Regions from separate parts of the Cupriavidus alkaliphilus genome, predicted to be linked through region 2. Evidence: riboswitches for the same ligand, from Rfam matches in the RefSeq annotation. Region 2 holds a riboswitch; the other holds the start of a gene.

Region 1 (3,405 bases), on a different contig from region 2:
GTGCGCCAGCCGGTGCCGTCGCCATAGGTGACCGTGCCCGGCCCATTGCCGACGGCGTTGGCGCTGCGGCTCACGTCCTTGCTGACATCGAACAGCGACGCCACGCCGGAAAAATTCCAGCCGGTCTGGTTGCGCGTGCGCAGCGACAGGCCGTAGAGCCAGCGCGCATCCTCGCCATTGCCGGGCGCAAAGGCGTTGGCCGGAATCACGTACTGGTAGCCGCCGATGTTCACCGGTCCGCCCGACACGACGTTGCCATTGGCATCGCGCAGGTAGCTGCCGGTGGTGTTGGAGCGGTCCTGCTGCCAGTAGGCGGCGGTGAACTGCGCCTGCAGCGTGCTGGTGATGTCGTAGCCGAGCTTGAGCTTGAGCTGGTCCTGGACGGTGTGCGTGACGCCCTCGCTGTTCACGCCCATCACCACGCGGTCGCGCCCGCTCTGGTCCCGGTCCAAATAAGCGCCGGAAACCGGCGTGTCCGCCGCGCCCGCGGGCCGCGTCGAGCGCGACGCGGTATAGAAGCTCAGCGGCTGGCTCTTGCTGTCCTGCCGGTCCACGCTGACCAGCCAAGAGAACGCGCCGACGCGGTCGCCCACATAGGCGTTGGCATGCACCCCGTTGAAGTTATCGTGGGTGCCGTACAGGTTGAAGCGCTGGGTGAACCACTGCACGCTGGCGTCGCCCTCGAACTTCTCCGGCGTGCGCGTGGTGATCAGCACCGTCGCGCCCAGCGAATTGCCGGGATACAGCGCCGAATACGGGCCGTACAGCACGTCCATGCGCTCGATCTCGGCGGCATTGACCAGCGACCAGCGCGGCGGAAAGCTGAAGTCCGAGCCCAGCAGGTTGGACAGCAGCAGGCCGTCCGCATAGACCAGCCCCCGCGCCGACTGGCGCGAACTGGTGCTGCGCACCGAGATGATCGAATTCATATCGCCGATAAAGCGCTTGCGCACGGCGAGGTTGGGCGCGTATTTGAGGGCGTCTTCCGTATTGACCACGTTGAAGTCGGCCATGCGGGCACTGCGGATGCCGTAGGCCGGCGACGGCGTGTTGGGCGGGATCGCCGGCGTCTCGCCGCGTTCGGGGCTGGCCGATACCACCACCTCCTGCAGCGGCGCGGGCGCCTCCACCGCCTGCGCGGCGGCCACGGCGGGGCCCATCAGCACTGCCGAAACGGCCAGCGCAATGCGATTCTTCTTCACTGGAAAACCTTGTTGTCGTCTTTTTTTGGCTCGCTGTCCTGCGCAGCATGAGGCGCACCTCCCGCGCCTCCGCCGCACCTCCGCCACACGTCCGAGATAGCGAGCGCTGACATTTTATGGGCCGAGGGCAGCCGCGCCGATGCGACATAGCGACGCGGGCCGCCGGCAATATCAGCGTTAACCCGTATACCCAATACACGGCCATGTCACTACATTGCCCCGACTGGCCTCCAGCCAGCGTGATGCAGGGAGAGACTGTCGCGGCGCCCGCCGCGCACGGCGCCGAAGGAGCAACCGCCCCGGAAACTCTCAGGCAAAAGGACCGGCATCACCCGTCAGTGCACTCTGAAGAATGCCGGACGCCATCGTCCGCCCGGCATACCGAAGGAGCAAGCGTGCCCGCCCCCCGCGGCGAGGCGTCGTGAATCTCTCAGGTCCAGAACAGAGGGGGCGTCCTCCACGCATATTGCGTGCGGACTCCTACCCTTCGACGTTCCTGGATCCTGCAGATCATGAAGACAATCGCTGTCATCGGCGGTGGCATCACCGGTGTCACCACGGCCTACGCGCTGGCCCGGCGCGGATTCTCCGTCACCCTGTTCGAACGGCACCGCTATGCCGCCATGGAGACCTCGTTCGCCAACGGCGGACAGCTCTCCGCCTCCAACGCCGAGGTCTGGACCCACTGGTCCACCATCGTCAAAGGGATGAAGTGGATGCTGCGCAACGATGCGCCGCTGCTGGTCAATCCCCGGCCCAGCTGGCACAAGCTGTCGTGGTTCGCCGAGTTCATCGCGTCGATTCCCCACTACCGCCGCAACACCATCGAAACCGCACGCCTTGCCATCGCCGCGCGCGAGCACCTGTTTGCGTGGGCGGCGCAGGAAGGCATCGACTTCGACCTGAAGCGCGCCGGCATCCTCCATATCTATCGCGACCGCGCCGGCTTCGAGCATGCCGGCCGGGTCTCCGCGCTGCTGGCGCAAGGCGGCCTGGAGCGGCGCGCGGTGACGCCGCAGGAGATGCGCGCGATCGAGCCGACGCTGGCGGGTTCCTACTACGGCGGCTACTTCACCGAGAGCGATGCCACCGGCGACATCCACAAGTTCACCAGCGGCCTGGCCGCCGCCGCCGCACGCCTGGGCGTGCGCTGCCTGTATGGCCAGGACGTGCGCGCGGTCAAGACCGACGGCCGGCGCGCCACCATCACCGTGCAGGATGGCAACGACAGCACCAGTTCCACCTTCGACGGCGCCGTGATCTGCGCCGGCACCGCCAGCCGCGCACTGGCCGCCGCGCTGGGCGACCGCGTCAACATCTATCCGGTCAAGGGCTATTCGATCACGGTCAACCTGACCGATGAAGCCAGCCGCGCCGCGGCACCGGTGGTCAGCCTGCTCGACGACGAAACCAAGCTGGTCACCAGCCGCCTGGGCGACGACCGCTTCCGCGTTGCCGGCACCGCCGAGTTCAACGGCACCAACCGCGATATCCGCGCCGACCGCATCCGCCCGCTGGTGGACTGGGTGCAGCAGTGCTTCCCGGGCGTCAGCACGCGCAGCGTGGTGCCATGGGCCGGACTGCGGCCGATGATGCCCGACATGCTGCCGCGCGTAGGACGCGGACGCGCGGCCTGCATCTTCTACAACACCGGCCACGGGCACCTGGGGTGGACTTTGTCGGCGGTGACGGCGGACATGGTGGCGGGGATTGTGGACCAGGCACTGGGAAGCGCCCCGGCGATGGTGCCTGGCGCGGCCCTGACGCCGGTGCGGGCCTGATGCTGCGGAGGTGAAGGGCTCAGCCCGCACGCGCATTTTCAAGAGTCAGCGATTTCTGAATCCGTTGCCCGGATCCAAACTTCGCGCGCCCCTGGAAATGCGACATCTCTCATCGATTCCCCGGTACCGACAAGAAATACTGGTGGCGTCATCGGACCAACCGATGATCGGGTGTGGAAAGCCCGGATGTGTGAGGTGGACATGCGTTGCGCTTGTAGCGGGCAACGCCTGTGTGTTCGCACGAACCAAGCTGGCTCCCTGGCGGGCCGGGCGAGGCGGCCGCAAGGCTGACCGGTTCCCCACCTCAGACCGGCTTTCCACCCTCGCCGTCTGGCCCGCCGCCCTCATGTGGAAATGAGTGGCGCGCTTTTACTAGTGGGGAATCAATGACAATGATCGATGAAATCACCAACGAATGTCTT
Region 2 (3,405 bases):
GCCGGCGGCAGGTGGTCAGCCGTGCCGCGGCGCCGCGAATGCGGGGTGCCGGTCCCTTGGCGCGGGACCGGCGGGCGATCAGGCGCCGACGCTGGCCTTGTAGGCGTCGGCCGACATCAGGCCGTTGACGTCGTCGCCGTTGGCCGGCTTGAGCTTGAACAGCCACGCATCGAAGGCGTCGGCGTTGACGCTTTCCGGCGCCGCGGTGGCGGCTTCGTTGACGGCGATCACTTCGCCGGCCACGGGTGCGTAGATGTCGGACGCGGCCTTCACCGATTCCACCACGGCCAGCGCGTCGCCGGCACCGACCGACTTGCCCACCTCGGGCAGTTCCAGGAAGACGATGTCGCCCAGCGCGTCCTGGGCGTGGTCGGTGATGCCGATGGTGAGCGTGCCATCGGCTTCGACGCGCACCCACTCATGCGACTCGGTGTACTTGAGGTCAGCGGGGAAATTCATGAAGGTTCTCCGGATTCAGATCTGTTTCTTGTTTGGGTGATGCCTGCCCGGCAACGCTGCCGGCAGGCGAGGGCGACCGTTGGTGAGCGGGGCTTTCCCTTAGCTCACGAGTGCCTTGCCATGACGCACAAACGGCAGTTTAACCACAGTCGCGTTGAGTTTGCGGTCGCGGATCTCGACCTGCACGGTGTCGCCCACGTTCACGCCGTGGGGCAGGCGCGCGAAAGCGATCGATTGCGACAGCGAGGGGCTGAAGGTGCCGCTGGTGATTTCACCGTCACCGGCTGGGGTGATGACCTTCTGATGGGCGCGCAGCACGCCGCCTTTGTCACGCAGGATCAGGCCGAGGAACTGCTGGCGCGAACCGGCCGCAGCCAGCGCCGCCTTGCCGGTGAAGTCGCGCTCGCTCTGCAGGTCGACGGTCCACGCCAGGCCCGCGTCCAGCGGCGAGACCTTGATATCCATGTCCTGGCCGTACAGGTTCATGCCGGCTTCCAGGCGCAGCGTGTCGCGCGCGCCCAGGCCGGCCGGGCGCACGCCCGCGGCATTCAGTTTTTCCCACAGCCCGGCGACGCTGGCGGCCGGCACCACCAGCTCGAAGCCGTCTTCGCCGGTGTAGCCGGTGCGCGCCACCATCACTTCGCCGAGGGCGGGGTCCTGCACCACCACGGCGTTGAACGGCTTGAGCGCATCGGAAGGCTGGGTCGACGGGAAGGTGCTCCACACCTTGGCGCGGGCGTTGGGCCCTTGCACCGCGACGATCGCCAGCGGCTGCACGCCCGCGGGCGCAACGTCCTCGCGGCGCGGCGTGATGGTCACGCCGCTGCCGGTGGCGTCGTTGCGGGCGCGGATCCAGTCGATATCGCCCACCGCGGTGCCGGCGTTGACCACCAGGCGGAAACGGTCCTCGGCGAAGAAATAGACGATCAGGTCATCGATGACACCGCCGTTTTCGTCGAGCATGCAGGAATAGAGTGCCTTGCCGGGGGTCTGCAGCTTGTCGACGTTGTTGGCCAGCAGGCCGCGCAGGAAGCTGCGGGTATTGGCACCGGCGAGATCGACCACGCACATGTGCGAGACGTCGAACATGCCGGCGTCGCTGCGCACGGCGTTGTGCTCTTCAATCTGCGAGCCATAGTTGACCGGCATGTCCCAGCCGCCGAAGTCGACCATGCGGGCGCCGAGGGCGCGGTGGATAGCGTTGAGGGGCGTGGCCTGGAGCGTCATGGAATCCTCGGGGGCAGTCTCGGTTGGCGAAAACAAAAAAGGGTCATCCGCCGCAACCTTCGCTACGCCAAGATGGCAAGCGATCCGCTGCGGCGGATGACCCCTCTGTCCTCGATACCTGAGAGATTACGAGGCGGATCCCATGATCCCTTCCTCGCGCGCCCCTTCGGTGGGCACGCTCGCCACGAATGGCGGGTGCCGCTCTCCAGAGTGCGGCATGCATCGTGTGCATGTTGCATGCCGATCCGACCGGTCCGTGGTGCCTGAGAGTTTTCGGGTGATACCCCTTCGGCGGCGCAGGCGATGCGCGCTCTCCCGGTCGGATGCGCGCAATGTACGGGAGGCCCCGGCCTTTGTCAAACCACGGCAGAGGCCCGCCGTACCTACCGCTGCGCGGTGTGGCCTTACTTCTTCTTGTCGTCGGTGACGACGTTGCCGATCACGCCGCCAACGGCCGCGCCACCCAGCGTACCCAGCGCGCTGCCGTCGGTCAGGACGGCGCCGCCCACCGCGCCGGCACCGGCGCCGATGGCGGTGTTACGTTGTTTCGGGGTCATGTCCGCGCAACCGGCAAAGGCCGCGACCGTCATGCCGATCAGGGTCACCTTGGTCAAAGTTTGCATGGTTTTCATTGTTGGCTCCGATGTGATGATTTGTGCATGCCCAAGCGATCCGGCGGACCGGGGGACACACTGGTTAGAGTGTCGCGTTATGCCATTGGCTCCGTTCTTTACGAAGTGTTACGCCGATGACACAGCCGGGCCTGCGGTTGCGCATGGCGCTGACTGACCCGCCGCGGCGAGCGTGTTAACATCGCCAGCTTTGCCGCCCTCCATTGCCGGGGCGCTGGCAAAGCCCGCCGTCTTCCGCCGATTCCGCCGCCGCCCCCGAACGCCCGCCCCGCATGACCCATGGCCTGAACCCCGCCCAATCCGAAGCCGTCCGCTACCTGGACGGGCCTTGCCTGGTGCTGGCCGGCGCGGGCTCCGGCAAGACCCGGGTGATCACGCAGAAGATCGCGCATCTGATCGAGGACAAGGGCTTCGAGCCGCGCCATATCGCCGCCGTCACGTTTACCAACAAGGCGGCCAAGGAAATGCAGGAGCGCATCGGCAAGCTGATGGAAGGCAAGACTACGCGCGAGGGCAAGCGCATCCCGCTCAAGCAGCTGACGGTCTGTACCTTCCACTCGCTGGGGGTGCAGATCCTGCGCATGGAAGCCGAGCACGTCGGCCTGAAGCCGCAGTTCTCGATCATGGATTCGGACGACTGCTTCGGCCTAATCCAGGAGCAGCTGGGCACCACCGACAAAAAGCTGATCCGCGGCGTGCAAAGCACCATCTCGCTGTGGAAGAACGGCATGGTCGACCCCGAGGCCGCGATCGCGCAGGCCGCCAATGCAGACGAGCACCAGGCCGCGCTGGTCTACCGCAACTACGTCGCCACGCTGAACGCTTACCAGGCGGTGGATTTCGACGATTTGATCCGCCTGCCGGCGGAACTGTTCGCGCGCAATGAAGCGGTACAACTCAAGTGGCAGAACCGGTTGCGCTACTTCCTGGTCGACGAATACCAGGACACCAACGCCTGCCAGTACCAGCTGCTCAAGCTGCTCGCCGGCGGCTCGCACCTGCGCGCGCCGGCCTTCACCGCGGTGGGCGACGACGACCAGGCCATCTATGGCTGGCGCGGCGCCACGCTGGACAACCTGCGCGGGCT

The links. A riboswitch is a leader RNA that binds a small molecule or an ion and turns the genes downstream of it on or off. The one in region 2 is predicted to bind glycine.
Region 1: linked by a shared signal. The riboswitch ahead of FHX60_RS18745 (D-amino acid dehydrogenase) and the one ahead of gcvT (glycine cleavage system aminomethyltransferase GcvT) in region 2 are both predicted to bind glycine.

The regions. Positions count from the first base shown of each region.
Region 1 covers NZ_JACHWE010000005.1:244,209-247,613, reverse strand. The annotation lists gene FHX60_RS18750 (TonB-dependent receptor) at 1-1,202, opposite strand, end outside; glycine riboswitch at 1,439-1,537, shown strand; glycine riboswitch at 1,538-1,657, shown strand; gene FHX60_RS18745 (D-amino acid dehydrogenase) at 1,715-2,983, shown strand; gene FHX60_RS18740 (DUF1484 family protein) at 3,370-3,405, shown strand, end outside.
Region 2 covers NZ_JACHWE010000010.1:46,658-50,062, forward strand. The annotation lists gene gcvH (glycine cleavage system protein GcvH) at 79-459, opposite strand; gene gcvT (glycine cleavage system aminomethyltransferase GcvT) at 559-1,686, opposite strand; glycine riboswitch at 1,782-1,905, opposite strand; glycine riboswitch at 1,927-2,014, opposite strand; gene FHX60_RS25150 (YMGG-like glycine zipper-containing protein) at 2,091-2,318, opposite strand; gene FHX60_RS25155 (UvrD-helicase domain-containing protein) at 2,591-3,405, shown strand, end outside.